DNA from 2 places in the Ruegeria sp. AL7 genome. Region 1 is predicted to be linked to the other one. Evidence: riboswitches for the same ligand, from Rfam matches in the RefSeq annotation. Region 1 holds a riboswitch; the other holds the start of a gene.
What was found. A riboswitch is a leader RNA that binds a small molecule or an ion and turns the genes downstream of it on or off. The one in region 1 is predicted to bind cobalamin.

Region 1 (7,318 bases):
GCAACGCAACAAGATCAACTGAAAAAGATGGGTTGCTGGTTCGCGCTTACCGGCGGGGGTGCCGCGATCTGTTGGCCTCGAACTGGCCTGACCTGGCACCCCCTGATCCTGCCGGGATACCCCCTCGTTAAAAACTGGACTAGTCAACAGACCGGCAGGATTACCCACCAATAAATCTCGATATTGGCATAAGTATATCAAGAACTTGTCATCGACAGGTTTGTTGTGCCCTGTTTCGTTAATCTACCGTTAATTTAAGGCTCAGATTGAGGCTTTGATTGTGGGTAATCTGCAATATCGACATGCGGTCGCCGCAATCTGTTCAACCTGATGGCGTGTCGTGATTTGTGTCAGGCCTCAGAGGTTTCTAAAAGGAATCTGTTTCACGGTTCAAAACAAGTAGTGAACATATCACTGAGGTTTGGTCGACCCACGCTCGGACAACGCGCCTGCCGATCATCTTTGAAGGCAAAAAACGAACGAATCCAATCCAGGTCAGAATCAAGACAGCATTCGACGGGCAACTTGACGGGTTGTGAGGAAACCCAGGTCAAGATTGCGCGCCGTTGGAATATGGCTTTGAGGCCGTAGATTGTACGTATCTGGCATGCTGCGCTGACGACACTGATATCCAGTACGACCAGAAGCGATCGGAAGCCGTCAGTCCAGATGATAGGACAGAAACCGTTCTGTCCCGCCGGTACTATACCCCCACTGTGCTTTGACACCGAAAACTTCTGAAACGGTTTCCAAAGACAGGGCATGTTCGGGCGGGCCAAGAGAGACCAGCCGCCCTTTTGACAAAACAGCCACCCGGTCACAGGCCATCGCCTGATTCAGATCGTGCAGCGCCATCACTGTCGTCACTTTTAGAATTCGAACACAGTTCAGGATCGACAGTTGGTGATGAATGTCCAGATGGTTGGTCGGTTCGTCCAAAAGCAAGAGTCCCGGTTGCTGAGCCAAAGCGCGTGCGATGTGCAGTCGCTGGCGCTCTCCTCCCGACAATGTCGCCCATTCTCTGTGTGCCATATCGGCCATTTCCACGGTTTGCAGGGCTTTGTCGACTTGCCAGGTGTCCTCGGCGCGCCACGGCCGTAAGGCCGACAGCCAGGGCGTGCGGCCCAGTTCGACCACGGATCGTGCAGTCACGCGTTCGGCCGTATCAGCCTGTTGTTCAACGATGGCAATCCGTTGGGCAATTTGTCTGCGCGACAAATGCGAAACGGGATGACCCGCTATGACGACTTTTCCTGAAACCGGACGTACCAACCCCGCCAGCAGGCGCATCAGCGTTGATTTCCCTGAACCGTTAGGTCCGACCAAAGCAAGTGTTTCGCCGGGCTCCACGACAAAGGATACGTCTGACAGCAAAGTCTTGCCGCGAACGGAATATGTCAGGTTTTTCGCCTCGATCTTCATCGGGCGCTCCTCTGGCCGCGCACCAGAATTACGGCAAAGGCAGGCGCACCGATCAGGGCGGTGACCACCCCAATCGGCAGAACCTGACCCGGGATGATGATGCGCGACACGATATCTGCGCCGATCAGGAAGACCGCTCCGATCAAGGCGGCGGTTGGGATAAGCCTGCGATGCCCCGGTCCCACAAGGAACCGGGCAGCATGAGGGATGACCAGCCCGACAAAGCCAATGGATCCGACGATAGAAACCATGACAGCTGTTGTAAGTGCGGTCGCAAAGATCAGGGTTGCCTGCACCCGACGTACCGATATGCCCAGCGAGGCCGCTGAATCAGAGCCGAAAATAAAGGCGTCCAGTGCTCTGGCGTGAAAGCGGCAAATGAGCCAACCGACAAGGGCCACCGGAATGGCCAGATACACATCCGGCCAGCGCACGCCGCTGAGGTTTCCCATCAGCCAGAACATGATCCCGCGCGCCTGATCGGCATTGGCGGATTTGGCGATGATGAAGGCCGTCAGCGCATTGAACAACTGAGACCCGGCAATTCCCGCCAGGACGATCTGTGCCGTCGCAGCCCGTCCGCCCCCTGCGCCAGCGGCTCGGGCCAGCAACGCGACAAAACCAAAAGCCAAAAGCGCGCCATTGAACGCGCCAAAAGACAGCGACAAGGCCCCCCCACCCAAACCAGCGATGGTTACAGCCACGGCACCCGTCGAGGCCCCGGCAGAAATGCCCAAAATGTAAGGGTCGGCCAACGGGTTGCGCAGCAAAGCCTGCAACACGACCCCTGCGACAGCCAGACCGGCACCGCAGGACGCAGCGACCAGAGCGCGAGGAATCCGGTAGCTCCAGATAATACCCTGATCAATTGGGTCTACAGGAAAGTCCGCTCCGGCCAGCTTGTTGGCCAGAACGGAGAGAACCAAATCGGGCGACAGAGAGGTTTCCCCGATCATCGCGCCCGCAAGAACCGCCGCAGTCAACAATGGCACGGTAAGGCACGCAGCCTTGAAACCCTGCCGTAAAATTGCGGCGACCTCGTTCACAGGTTGTTTCCGATGGTATCCAGCTTCTCGGCCAGATCCTCCAGCGCCGGGATTGCGCGGATGGTGGCGTCCATGGCCTGCGCATCCATAATGACGATCCGGTCATTTTTGACCGCATCCATCTGGCTGGTCACCGGATCAGTGCGCAGGAACTCCAGCTTTTTCAGGTAGTCGTCCGCAGCAAAGCGACGGCGGTCCATCTTGGCGATAACAATCACCGTCGGATTGGCTTTGGCAATGGTTTCCCAGCCCACTGTTGGCCATTCTTCATCCGTCTCGACGACGTTGCGGATACCCAATTTACTCATCATGTATCCCGGTGCGCCTTTCTGTCCGGCCACAAACGGGTCGCTTTCCATTTCGGGAGAGGAAAACCAGAATACGGCTGACACATCGTCCAGCTTCACGGTTTGCGCCTTGGCGACGGCTGCGGCTTCGCGGGCCTTGTACTCGGCAACCAGGTCCGTGCCGCGTTCGGATACATCAAAGGCTGCCGCCAGTTCTTCGATACCCTGATACAGCGTATCGGTCGAGAACGCTTGCAGGCGGGTGCCATCGCCGCCGACCGTATTGTCTTTGCCGATGCAATCTGCAGGCATTACGTACGTTGGAATGCCCAGTTCGTGAAATTGCTCACGCGTGGCGACGATGCCCTCGGGTCCGACATGCCATTCATATTGCGCTGCGACCAGTCCCGGCCGCTTGGCAACAACGCTTTCAAAGCTGGGATCATTGTCCGCCAGACGCTCTACCTTGGCATTCACCTCGGCATATTCAGGCAGCACCTCGTTGAACCAGACCGAAGTTCCAAGAACCTGCTCGCCCAGACCCAGCGCATAAAGCACCTCGGTCGCGGCCTGGCCGACCGTGACTGACGACGTCACTGGCGCGTCAAACGTGACCGAGTGACCGCAGTTTTCGATAGAAAGGGGAAAGTTTCCTTCGGCGGCAGCGCTGGTAGCCAGCAAGGAAAGGCCAAACAGGCCAGTGCGTAGAAACATGACAATCGATCTCCATGTGTCAATGACCAGAGAACGGGTGAATGGGCATTTACCGAAGCAACAGGCGCTTTACTGCCTGCCGTGAGCGCAGGGTAGAAAATAGACCGCCCGGCGCGTTTCTTCGGCAACCTCCCCGGACAACCCCGCCCGGCGTGTTTCGGTTTCATACCGGCAGGTCTCCTGACTGACGGGTCTTTGTCTGTCCTGTCTTCCCAGACCAAAATGGCCCAGTGACGGAAATGGACAGCGCTCGCCGCCTACAGTTGCGGGGGCAGTTCCGGTTGGCACCAAAAGGCACCTCGGATTCCCTCTTAGCCACATCGGGACCGGTAAAACGCGGGTACCTTAACACTTACCCTGCGGCAAGAAAAAACTCCGGGGTCTTTCCTATTTTCTCGCAAGAGCATGCACCTGCGCGTCTCAACATGGCGCTGATATCAGAAAAGCCGCTGAGAACGCGCCAAAATCCGGACCCAGATTCATAGTGTGTGATATTAGGGAAAATCATGGCTGGGGTGGTAGGATTCGAACCTACGATACACGGTACCAAAAACCGCTGCCTTACCACTTGGCTACACCCCAACGGTGAGCGGCTATCTACGATTGTTGATGGCAGGGTTCAAGAGCGTTTTGCAAAAAAAGCGAGCGCCGTAAAATTTTTTTGAAGGCCCCTCATTTGGTGTCGATCAACACCGCTCCGGTACGGTTGCCTTCCTGTACCATCGCATGGGCGGCAGCGCATTCTTCCAGTGTAAAGACCTTATGTACGGGGCAGATCAATGCGCCATCAGCCAGTGCCTTGTGTAGAGTCTCTATTGCGGCGGCGCGCAAATCTGCGGGCAGCAGGTAGATCAGGACTGCCTCGAGTGTCACGGCCTTGAACATCATGGGCCCAAAGGGAAAGACAGGTGTCATATTCCGGGCAGATCCATATGCGTTGATACGGCCGTTCTCGGCGATGACGGCAATGTTGGTGTCAAGGTTCTGTCCAAATTCGACATCGACGATTCGACCAATTGTACGTCCATCATTTGCGTCGAGGATCTGATCCGAAAGGTGTTCACCGGAGTAGTCGAGAACGACATCTGCACCGGCTGCCTTGACCCGGTCAAAGCTGCGGGTGCTGGCCGTTGCGATCACATTGGCTCCGGCCCATTTGGCAAGCTGGACAGCCAGATACCCGACAGTACCCGCCCCACCATGGATCAAAATGGTTTGCCCGCGCGGCGTGCCGCCCGAAAACACCGCATGGCATGCGGTTAGGCCCGGAATTCCAAGAATTGCCCCGGTTTCAAGTGACACCGTCTCGGGCAGTTCTACAGCCTGAGATTCAGGCAGGGTGATGTGGCTGGCAGCTGTACCGAACGCGCGTTGCCATTGCCCGTTCCAAATCCACACGCGCTGACCAATCCGCGTCGCGGGTACGCCATCGCCAACCGCTGTGATGACTCCAGCCCCGTCGCTGTGCGGAACGATCAGCGGAAACGGAGGTTCTGTGACACCCGGTCGGGCCCCCGCGCGGGCCTTGATGTCCGAGGGGTTTACGCCGGAAAAGGACAGCTCGACCGTGACTTCACCCGGTCCAGGCGAACTCGGGGAAATATTCTGTATACGCAAGACATCGACAGCGTCTCCGAAGGCTGAATAGGTGACTGCGCGCATAGGGTCCTCCGTTTAGGTCGAGTTAAGCGGCGATTGGGCCGGTAACTCAAACAGCTTGTCGCGCTTTTTCGGGGCGATGCGCAACCGCGGATACCGGAAATTGTCTTTCGCCTATTCCCGAATTTCGGAAGAATCGACGCCCCAAAGGTTCGATTTCAGTGTCCAGCCACGGTATCCGCCGGCGGTGATCCTGCACCAGTCCAGCGAACAGGCTCCAAGGCGCGCCACCACTCCGGTCTCGAAATGGGCATTCACGGGCGAGGTCGGGTCGGGGCGGGCATAAACAGGCAGCATCTCGGATTCGATCAGCACCGTTCGGACGCCAGACAACAAGGCATAGTGAACCCAGCCACCCGCGCCGTCGCGGTCTTGGACCTTGCGCCAGTTGCCGTATTCGGCAGTGACCTGCAGCGGCATGCCACGCCTTTTGAATACCCAATCGATTCGGTGGGTTAGGGATGGTCCGCGCCGCACGTTCCCTTCGGCTGCCTTCATCGACACATATCGGGGCAGGGGCAGGTTGGTGACCGATCCGCGTTTGACTTCGGCATGTGCGGCGCAGGCACCGAACATGACCAGAAATGCGGAAACTACCGCCAGAAATCGGCGTTTTACCGGTCGAATACCACTCACTGACTGCCCGCTCTTATGCCTGTTGATCCGGTTTTGAAAAAAGGTCGACTCAATGCCATTGGGGTTCTTGTGCCCCGCCTTATCCTGCGCCACGATGCCATGGCGCGCGTCCGTTTGCAAAGCAGTGGGAGAGCCGAGGTGCCAAGAGAACGTTTAAGTGTTGTCGTTACGCGACGGTTGCCTGAGGCAGTAGAAACCCGGTTAAGCGAATTGTTTGACGTGCGCCTGCGCGACGACGACACCCCAATGACGCGTGAAGAATTAGTAGCAGCGGTGCAGGATGCCGATGTGCTGGTGCCTACGGTGACCGATACCATTGATGGCGGGCTATTGGGTCAGGCAGGTGAAAAGCTGCGGCTGATCGCCAATTACGGGGCCGGTGTCGATAATATCGATGTGGCGACGGCGCGGCAGCGCGGCATATTGGTGTCCAACACGCCCGGTGTGCTGACCGACGACACGGCAGATATGACCATGGCCCTGATTCTCGCTGTCACACGGCGCATTCCCGAAGGGTTGAGCGTCATGCAGCAAGGCGACTGGACCGGGTGGGCCCCCACCGCGTTTCTGGGTGGTCGCATTGGCGGGCGGCGTTTGGGTATTCTGGGCATGGGCCGGATCGGACAGGCTGTGGCCCGCCGCGCCAAGGCGTTTGGTATGCAGATCCATTATCACAACCGCCGCAGATTGCGCCCAGAGATTGAGCAAGAACTAGAGGCGACCTATTGGGAAAGCCTGGATCAGATGGTGGCGCGTATGGATGTGATATCTATCAACTGCCCATCGACACCGTCTACCTTCCACCTGATGAACGCGCGCCGCCTAAAGCTGATGAAACCCTCGGCAGTGATCGTGAATACTTCGCGGGGTGAGGTTATTGACGAGAACGCTTTGACCCGGATGATCCGTGCGGGGGAAATTGCGGGCGCGGGGCTGGATGTCTACGAACAGGGAACCGGTGTGAACCCGCGCTTGCGGCAGTTGCCGAACGTGGTTCTACTGCCGCATATGGGGTCGGCCACGCTGGAGGGCCGGGTTGAGATGGGTGAAAAAGTCATCATCAACATCAAAACCTTCGAAGATGGCCACCGCCCACCGGATCAGGTTGTGCCTGCGATGCTCTGACGCGTCGGAAAGGATCATGGATGGACGTGTTTGAAGGGGGATGCCGTTGTGGAAAACTGCGCGTCACGGCTTCGGGTTGTCCTCTTCGCGTCGGGATTTGCCATTGTCTGGACTGCCGCAAACACCACGGCGCGTTGTTTTATGCGGCGGCTATTTTTCCGGCGGATGCGGTTAAGATCACCGGAAATGTGAAAGGTTATTCCGACCGGTACTTTTGCCCTGATTGCGGATCTCCGGTATTTGCCCGAAGCGGTGCCGAAGTCGAAGTGCATCTGGGCTGTCTTGACGCGCCTGACCAATTCATACCGACATATGAATGCTGGACCAAACGACGCGAGGCGTGGCTACCCGAATTTGCCGAGACAACCCGCTATGATCAGGATCGTCGCGCCGAAGAAACCGAACCGTAGGGGAAATGGCGAAACTTCG
Region 2 (7,318 bases), on a different contig from region 1:
GACGGTTTCAATACCGGCTTCACGCGCGTCGATTGGTGAATGGAAATTCACCTTTTGACCTTCAAGCCAGACATCGCCTTCGTCTGGCGTCACTGCGCCGGACACTGCCTTGATCAGCGTCGACTTACCCGCGCCATTGTCGCCGATCACCGCCAGAATCTCACCCGGCATCAGGTCAAAATCGCAGTGATCCAGCGCAGTCACCTTGCCGTAGCGTTTCACAAGGTTCCGTCCTTTGAGAATGGGTTCCATCAGGCTGCTACCTTTCTGATCCACTGGTCGACCGCGACCGCTGCGATGATAAGGATGCCGATCAGCAGGAACGTCCATTGTGCATCCGCGCCCAGCAACCGCAGCCCAAGCGTAAAGACACCCACGATCAGGGCACCAAACAGGGACCCCAGAATAGACCCGCGTCCGCCAAACAGCGATATCCCTCCGATCACGACCGCGGTAATGCTTTCGATATTGGCCAGCTGGCCCGAGGTTGGCGAAACCGACCCGATCCGGCCAATCAGGGCCCAGCCCGCAAAGGCGCAGATCAGCCCGGACAGCATGTAGACGGATATCAGCGTGCGGTGCACGTTGACACCAGACAGTTCTGCCGCTTCGGGGTCATCTCCGACGGCATAAACATGCCTGCCCCAGGCCGTGTGCCGCAACGCGTATGCAAGGACGAGGATCAGCGCCAGCATGAAGACCACCCCGACGGTAAACACCGCCCCGCCCACGTTAAACTTGGCACCAAACAGTTGCAGGATGGCGGCGTGTTCCTCGATCTCCTGCGACCGGATCGTTTCGTTTTGTGAATAAAGAAAATTCGCCGCAAGAACGATCTGCCACATGCCAAGAGTGACGATGAAAGGCGGCAGCTTGATGCGACTGACCAGAAACCCGTTCAAGGCCCCGATTGCCGAGCCAACAGCAAGGCCGCACACAATCGCAACCGAAGGCGGCATTCCATAGCGGAAGGTAAACTGCCCCATCACAACCGACGACATCACCATGATGGCCCCAACACTCAGGTCGATGCCTGCGGTCAGGATCACAAGGCTTTGTGCCGCCGCCACGATCCCGACGATCTGAACCTGTTGCAGGATCAATGTCAGCGCAAAGGGCGAAAAGAACTTGGGGCCCAGCAAGACACCAAAGATGACGATGGCAGCGACAAGGACAATCAGCGGGACCAGCGACGGGTTCACATGCAGAAAATGCTGAACCGTCCCGACAAATCCGCGTTGGTGATCGTCAAACTCGGCAACTTGCTCTGGGCTGCCTTTTGCGGCGGTTTCGAAATCGTCAGCTTGTCGTGAAGAATCGGACATAGAACTTCCCCCAAAGCGTCAGGTTTATGACGACTTTAGCAAGGTTTCAGGCGTGTGGGTGGTTTTGATAAGTGGAAGGCCGCGCTGCGGCCTTCCACACGTTCAGCTTAACCCCAGCAGAGGTCCATGCCTTCCTGAACCGAGATGGACTCGACGCCGTCGGCGGCCTTATCCGTCACAAGCGCCACGCCGGTGTCAAAAAAGTCCTTACCGGGTGTGTTCTCGGGTTTCGTCCCTTCGTCCGCCCATTTCTTGACAGCCTCAACGCCCAGCGATGCCATCAGCAGCGGGTATTGCTGGGATGTTGCGCCGATGACCCCGTCCGCCACGTTCTGCACGCCAGGGCAGCCGCCATCGACGGAAACGATCAACACGTCATTTTCGCGCCCGATAGCCTTAAGCGCTTCATAAGCGCCCGCTGCCGCCGGTTCGTTGATGGTGTGCACCACGTTGATCGTCGGGTCTTTGGCCAGCAGGTTCTCCATGGCGCGACGACCGCCTTCTTCGTTGCCAGCGGTGACATCGCTACCAACAAGACGCGGGTCGTTTTCATCGCCAATCACGTTCGGATCGGCCAGATCAACACCGAACCCCTGCAGGAACCCCTGATTGCGAAGCACATCCACAGTGGGCTGGCTGACCGCAAGGTCCAACGTGGCGATTTTGGCGTCGTTTGCCGCATCTCCCAGAGTGGCTTTTGCCCATTGTCCGATCAGAAGCCCCGCAAGGAAATTGTCGGTGGCAAAGGTCGCGTCGGCCGAGTCGATAGGCTCAAGCGGGGTGTCCAGCGCAATCACCAGCAGCCCGGCATCGCGGGCCTGCTGCACCGCCGGAACGATGGACGACGTATCTGACGCGGTCAGCAGGATACCCTTTGCGCCATCCAGAATGCAGGTTTCGATGGCCTGAACCTGAGTTTCGTGGTCGCCGTCGACTTTGCCGGCAAAGGCCTTCAGCGTCATGCCAAGCTCTTCGGCTTTAGCGGTCGCACCCTCTCTCATTTTAACAAAGAAAGGGTTGGTATCCGTCTTGGTGATCAGGCAAACGGTTTCACCTTCGGCCATTGCACTGCTTGCCATGGCCGAAACCGCCAGCGCCGTGGCTCCTGCAAGTTTCGCAAGTTTCATCGGTAGTCCTCCCAGTTTTCCCAATGCCCGTCCGGGCATACGTCTGATCGGGCGAAAACCGGCCCGATCGAACGTGAAAACCATCACAAGATTCGAATTTTGAGTCAATAAATAAATCACTCTTATTTATTATTGACAGAAAGGAAGGGTTTCAACATTGTCGTCATGAAGGGGATGGCCGTGTCTGCAATGAACTCTTTGGACAATACCACTGGCGTACGCGAGCCAGATATGCGCGGCACCAACCAAAGTGGAATGCGGGCCCGAAATGAACGGCTTGTCCTGTCACTGGTCCGGCGCCATCAGGCCCTCGCAAAATCTGAAATCGCGCGGATGACCGGGCTGTCGGCGCAGACGGTCTCGGTCATCATGCGCCAGTTGGAAACCGATGGGCTGCTTCTGCGGGGCGAACCGATCCGGGGAAAAGTCGGACAGCCCTCGGTTCCCATGCGCCTGAACCCGGATGGCGCTTATTTCTTTGGGCTCAAAGTCGGGCGGCGCAGTACCGAATTGGTGCTGACGGATTTCCTTGGCAATGTCAGGCACCGTGAGCGGCGGACTTATGATTTTCCGACGCCCGAGGCGACATTGAGCTTTTCCAAAGAAAGCCTCGACAAAGTGATGGCGTCACTGTCGCCCGAGGCGCGCAGCCGGATCGCGGGTCTTGGGATTGCGATGCCGTTCTACCTTTGGGACTGGGCGCAGACATTGCAGGTTCCGCAGGAGAAAATGGATCCGTGGCGTGACGCGGACCTGAAAGGCGCGCTGGCCGCAAGCTATGACTTGCCGGTATTCCTGCAGAACGACGCAACGGCCGCCTGCGGTGCCGAGCTGGTCTTTGGCCCGGCGGAAGGCCCACGAGATTTCCTGTATTTTTATGTGGGCTTCTTCATCGGGGGCGGGGTGGTTCTGAACGGCTCGATCTTTTCGGGGCGGGGAAACGCCGGTGCGCTTGGCCCATTGCCCGTGCCGGACGACGCAGGCGGAGTGAAACCATTGATAGATGTCGCCAGTCTTTATGTGCTGGAGCGCGCAGTTGGTGGGAATGCCGAAACAGCCGGCTCAATCTGGGAAACGACACAGCATTGGGACCTACCGGAAACCCACCTTGAGAACTGGCTGAAACAAGCGGCGCACGGGATCGCACATGCCATCGTCTCGTCTTGCAGCCTGATCGACTTCGAATCTGTCAAGATTGATGGCTGGATGCCCACAGGCATCAAGGCGCGGCTGGTGGAATTGGTCGAGGTCAAGCTATCAGACATGAACCTGACCGGGCTTGAACGGCCCTTGGTGCAGGTGGGGACGGCAGGCCCGGATGCCCGCTCATTGGGGGCGGCCAGTTTGCCATTGTCGGAAAGATACCTGCTCGAAGGGTAGGTTCATTCCCGAAAAACCCTGACCTGCATCCAAAGCGGATCCGTCGGAAAAAGGGCATCGCCCGCTAAACTTTTTGACAGCCAGCGCAATTGATCGTTGACGGATGCCGAAGAAGTCTGGCAAGCCGCTCGGCATGTCCGGTTCCGGGGCGTGCTCTGGAATCAATAGGGAATGCGGTGCGGGCTTTGGCCCAATTCCGCAACTGCACCCGCAACTGTAAGCGGCGAGCAGGGCTGAAGTGCCACTGGTGTTAATCCGGGAAGGCCAGCCCAACGCTTTGACCCGCAAGTCAGGATACCTGCCGGACATGTGCCTTTGACAAGGGCACTCCTAATCGGCGACGGGATGTGCGTCGGAGCAGGATGCTTGAAAAAGCAGCTTAGCTTGGACATCCCCGCAGTCAAAACGCATCTCGTACCGGGGTTGGTACGATGGGACAAGGACGACTATTGATGACCAAGCTGCTTTCCGCAGCCGCTGTGGCGATAGCGCTTCCAGCGGTGGCAAATGCTCATTTCCTGCTGGAATACACCGCTGACACCATGATCGACGCACCGGGGAATGTTCCGGTCAAGCTGATCTTTTGGCATCCGTTCTCGAACGGGCACGTTATGGATCTGGACAAGCCGCAGGAATTCTACGTGATCCACAACGGTCAGAAAACCGACCTGCTGGATACCCTGGAACCCGTGCGTTTCACCGGTGGCGAAAACGAAGGCGCGGCATTCAAGGGTTATGTTCCCGTCAAACGGTCGGGCGACTATGTGCTGGTGACTGTTCCCCAGCCCTATTACGAGGAATCCGAGAATATCTATATCCAGCAGATTGCCAAGGCATTCCTGAACCGCAACGAACTGCCGACCGACTGGATGAACCCGGTGGGCTTGCCGGTTGAGATCATCCCGCTCAACAAACCAACCAACATCATCGCGGGTTCGACGTTTACAGGTCGGGTTATGGCCGAAGGCCAACCGGTTGCGGGTGCCGAGATCGAGATCGAGTACATGGCCGCAGAACCGGACATGGAAAGCGCGGCCGCTTCCGCCCCGTCGGTCTCGCCGATGCCGGGTGGTGCATTGGTCGCAATTTCGGATGATAACGGGTATTTCACGTTCGGCGTTCCAAAAGCCGGATATTGGGGATTTGCCGCACTCGGCGCCGGTCCCGTGACCGAACACAACGGCAAAGAACTCAGCCAGGACGCGGTGATCTGGATCCGCGCCTGGGATTTGGAGTAACCGTAGATGCACATCGTTGACGGAGCCTTGTCCAACCCTGTCGTGATCGGCGGTGCAGTCGCTGCTGCGGGTGGAATTGCCATGGGCCTCAGGTCGCTGGATCTTGATCGCATCCCCACTGCGGGAGTGCTGTCTGCCAGCTTTTTCGTGGCATCGCTGATTCATGTGCCGATTGGCCCTTCGTCAGTGCATCTGATCCTCAACGGAATGGCCGGGCTTTTGTTGGGCTGGGCCGCATTCCCGGCCCTGTTCGTCGGGCTTTTGCTGCAGGCCGTCTTCTTTGGCTTTGGCGGGTTGACGGTATTGGGGATCAACACCCTGAACATCGCGTTGCCCGCGGTTTTGGCCGGGCTGATCTTTGGCCGCCTGATCGCCCATGGCTCACCTCTGCAAGGTGCGATATGGGGCGGGGTCGGCGGTGCCTTTGCCATCGCCGCTACAACCGGCATGGTTGCGTTTTCACTGGCCTTGTCCGGGGATGCATTCCTGCCAGCGGCCAAGCTTGTTTTCTTTGCACATATTCCTGTCATGGCGATTGAGGCGATCCTGACCGGGTTCGCGGTTTTGCTGGCGCGCAAGGTCAAGCCCGAGCTGTTTGTCAAAGGAGCGGCCGCGTGAGGTACCTGGCGATCATTCTGGCGCTGTGCTGCGCACCCGCACCTGCCTTGGCGCATAAGGTCATAGCCGGAGTGTTTGAATCCGGTGACGCCATCGAAGGCGAAATCGGCTTTTCCAATGGTGACATGGCAAGCGGGGCCGAGGTCATCGTCAACGGCCCGGACGGAGCCGAGCTGGGCCGTATCGTAACAGATGCAGACGGGTTCTTTATCTACACGCCAAACGCGCCGGTGGCCCATACTTTCTTTGCAAACCTTGGTGCCGGGCATGTGGCCGAGGTCACCATGCCCGCTGCGGATGTCGCCCGGATCATGGGCGTTGAAGCGGAACCCGACACCGCGCCGACAAACGCACCTGCCCAGACAGCGGCGGTGCTCAGCGATGAACAACAACAGGTCATTGCCAGGGCCGTGCGGGATGAGCTGCGCCCGCTGCGTCGGGAAATAGCGGCTTACCGCGAACAAAATGACCTGCAAACTGTTCTGGGTGGGATCGGATATATCGTCGGTCTGTTTGGTCTGGGCTTTTACTTTGCGGCACGCCGCAAGCTGGCGGCCTGATGGCGCACGTTCTGGGGCAACAGGAAAGCACGCTGATCAAAGCGGGCGCGCAGCGGCGCGGCGCGATCAACCCGCTTGATCCAAGGATGCGGATCGTCATGGCGGTTGTCTTCGCGGTGGTGACTGTCGCGGTGTCCTCGCTGACAGCGCTGTGCGCGGCTTTGGCGGTGTCCCTTTCGCTTCTTGCCGCGTCGCGTCTGCCCTGGCGGAAAACGTTGAAACGCATGGCCATGATGGATGGGTTCATCCTTTTCATGCTGGTGCTGTTGCCATTCTCCATGCCCGGCGACCCGATGTTCACGCTCTGGGGGTTTCCCGCAAGCTGGCAGGGTTTCTGGAAAGCGGTCGAGATCGCCTTGACGGCCAACGCGGTCATCCTGTCCCTGATGGTGCTGGTCGGCACGATGGAGCCGGTCACGCTTGGCCACGCCCTGCACCGCCTGCGCTGCCCCGAAAAGCTGGTTCACCTTCTGATGTTCACCATCCGCTATATCGAGGTTCTGCGGGAAGAATACCTGCGCCTGCGCGCGGCCATGAAGGTACGCGGTTTTCGCCCGGCAACAAACTGGCACACCTATCGTAGTTTTGGCTATCTCGTGGGCATGATGCTGGTGCGCGCGATCGAAAGATCCGAACGCATACTTGATGCGATGAAATGCCGGGGGTTTTCAGGCCGTATGCTGCTGCTTCAGGACTTTGCCCTGACCCGAAGGGACATCGTTTTTGCCGCAGGTCTTGGTGCCCTTTGCGCGGGTCTGATCATACTGGATTTGGCATGACACTGATTGCGCTTGAAGATATCTGCTTTGCCTACCCTGGTCAGCCACCCGTTCTGGACGGTGCCAGCCTCAGCCTGTCCGCCGGTCAACGCCTGTCGCTGACGGGTCCGAACGGGGCGGGAAAATCGACCTTGCTGCGCATCACGCTTGGCTTGCAGCGCCCACGGTCCGGCACGGTCACGATCTTTGGTCAGCAAAGGGTGCAAGAGGCCGATTTTCACGACGTACGCCGCCGGGTGGGGCTTGTGTTTCAGGATGCGGATGATCAACTGTTCTGCCCGACCGTCGCCG

Region 2: it holds a riboswitch for cobalamin, as region 1 does, so the genes downstream of both, ACR3E2_RS18030 (DUF4198 domain-containing protein) here and ACR3E2_RS00625 (ABC transporter substrate-binding protein) in region 1, are expected to answer to the same signal.

Annotation. Positions count from the first base shown of each region.
Region 1 is NZ_JBQFJF010000001.1:117,666-124,983, forward strand. Features, by position in the region: gene ACR3E2_RS00610 (GlxA family transcriptional regulator) at 1-22, shown strand, start outside; partial or broken gene ACR3E2_RS00615 (ABC transporter ATP-binding protein) at 913-1,422, opposite strand; gene ACR3E2_RS00620 (FecCD family ABC transporter permease) at 1,419-2,414, opposite strand; gene ACR3E2_RS00625 (ABC transporter substrate-binding protein) at 2,465-3,469, opposite strand; cobalamin riboswitch at 3,623-3,815, opposite strand; tRNA gene ACR3E2_RS00630 (tRNA-Gln) at 3,977-4,051, opposite strand; gene ACR3E2_RS00635 (NADPH:quinone reductase) at 4,142-5,131, opposite strand; gene ACR3E2_RS00640 (SH3 domain-containing protein) at 5,243-5,704, opposite strand; gene ACR3E2_RS00645 (2-hydroxyacid dehydrogenase) at 5,903-6,889, shown strand; gene ACR3E2_RS00650 (GFA family protein) at 6,910-7,299, shown strand.
Region 2 is NZ_JBQFJF010000002.1:177,055-184,372, reverse strand. Features, by position in the region: gene ACR3E2_RS18050 (ATP-binding cassette domain-containing protein) at 1-252, opposite strand, end outside; gene ACR3E2_RS18045 (ABC transporter permease) at 252-1,325, opposite strand; gene ACR3E2_RS18040 (substrate-binding domain-containing protein) at 1,433-2,452, opposite strand; gene ACR3E2_RS18035 (ROK family transcriptional regulator) at 2,642-3,832, shown strand; cobalamin riboswitch at 3,954-4,152, shown strand; gene ACR3E2_RS18030 (DUF4198 domain-containing protein) at 4,285-5,070, shown strand; gene cbiM (cobalt transporter CbiM) at 5,077-5,688, shown strand; gene ACR3E2_RS18020 (cobalt ABC transporter permease) at 5,685-6,248, shown strand; gene cbiQ (cobalt ECF transporter T component CbiQ) at 6,248-7,027, shown strand; gene ACR3E2_RS18010 (energy-coupling factor ABC transporter ATP-binding protein) at 7,024-7,318, shown strand, end outside.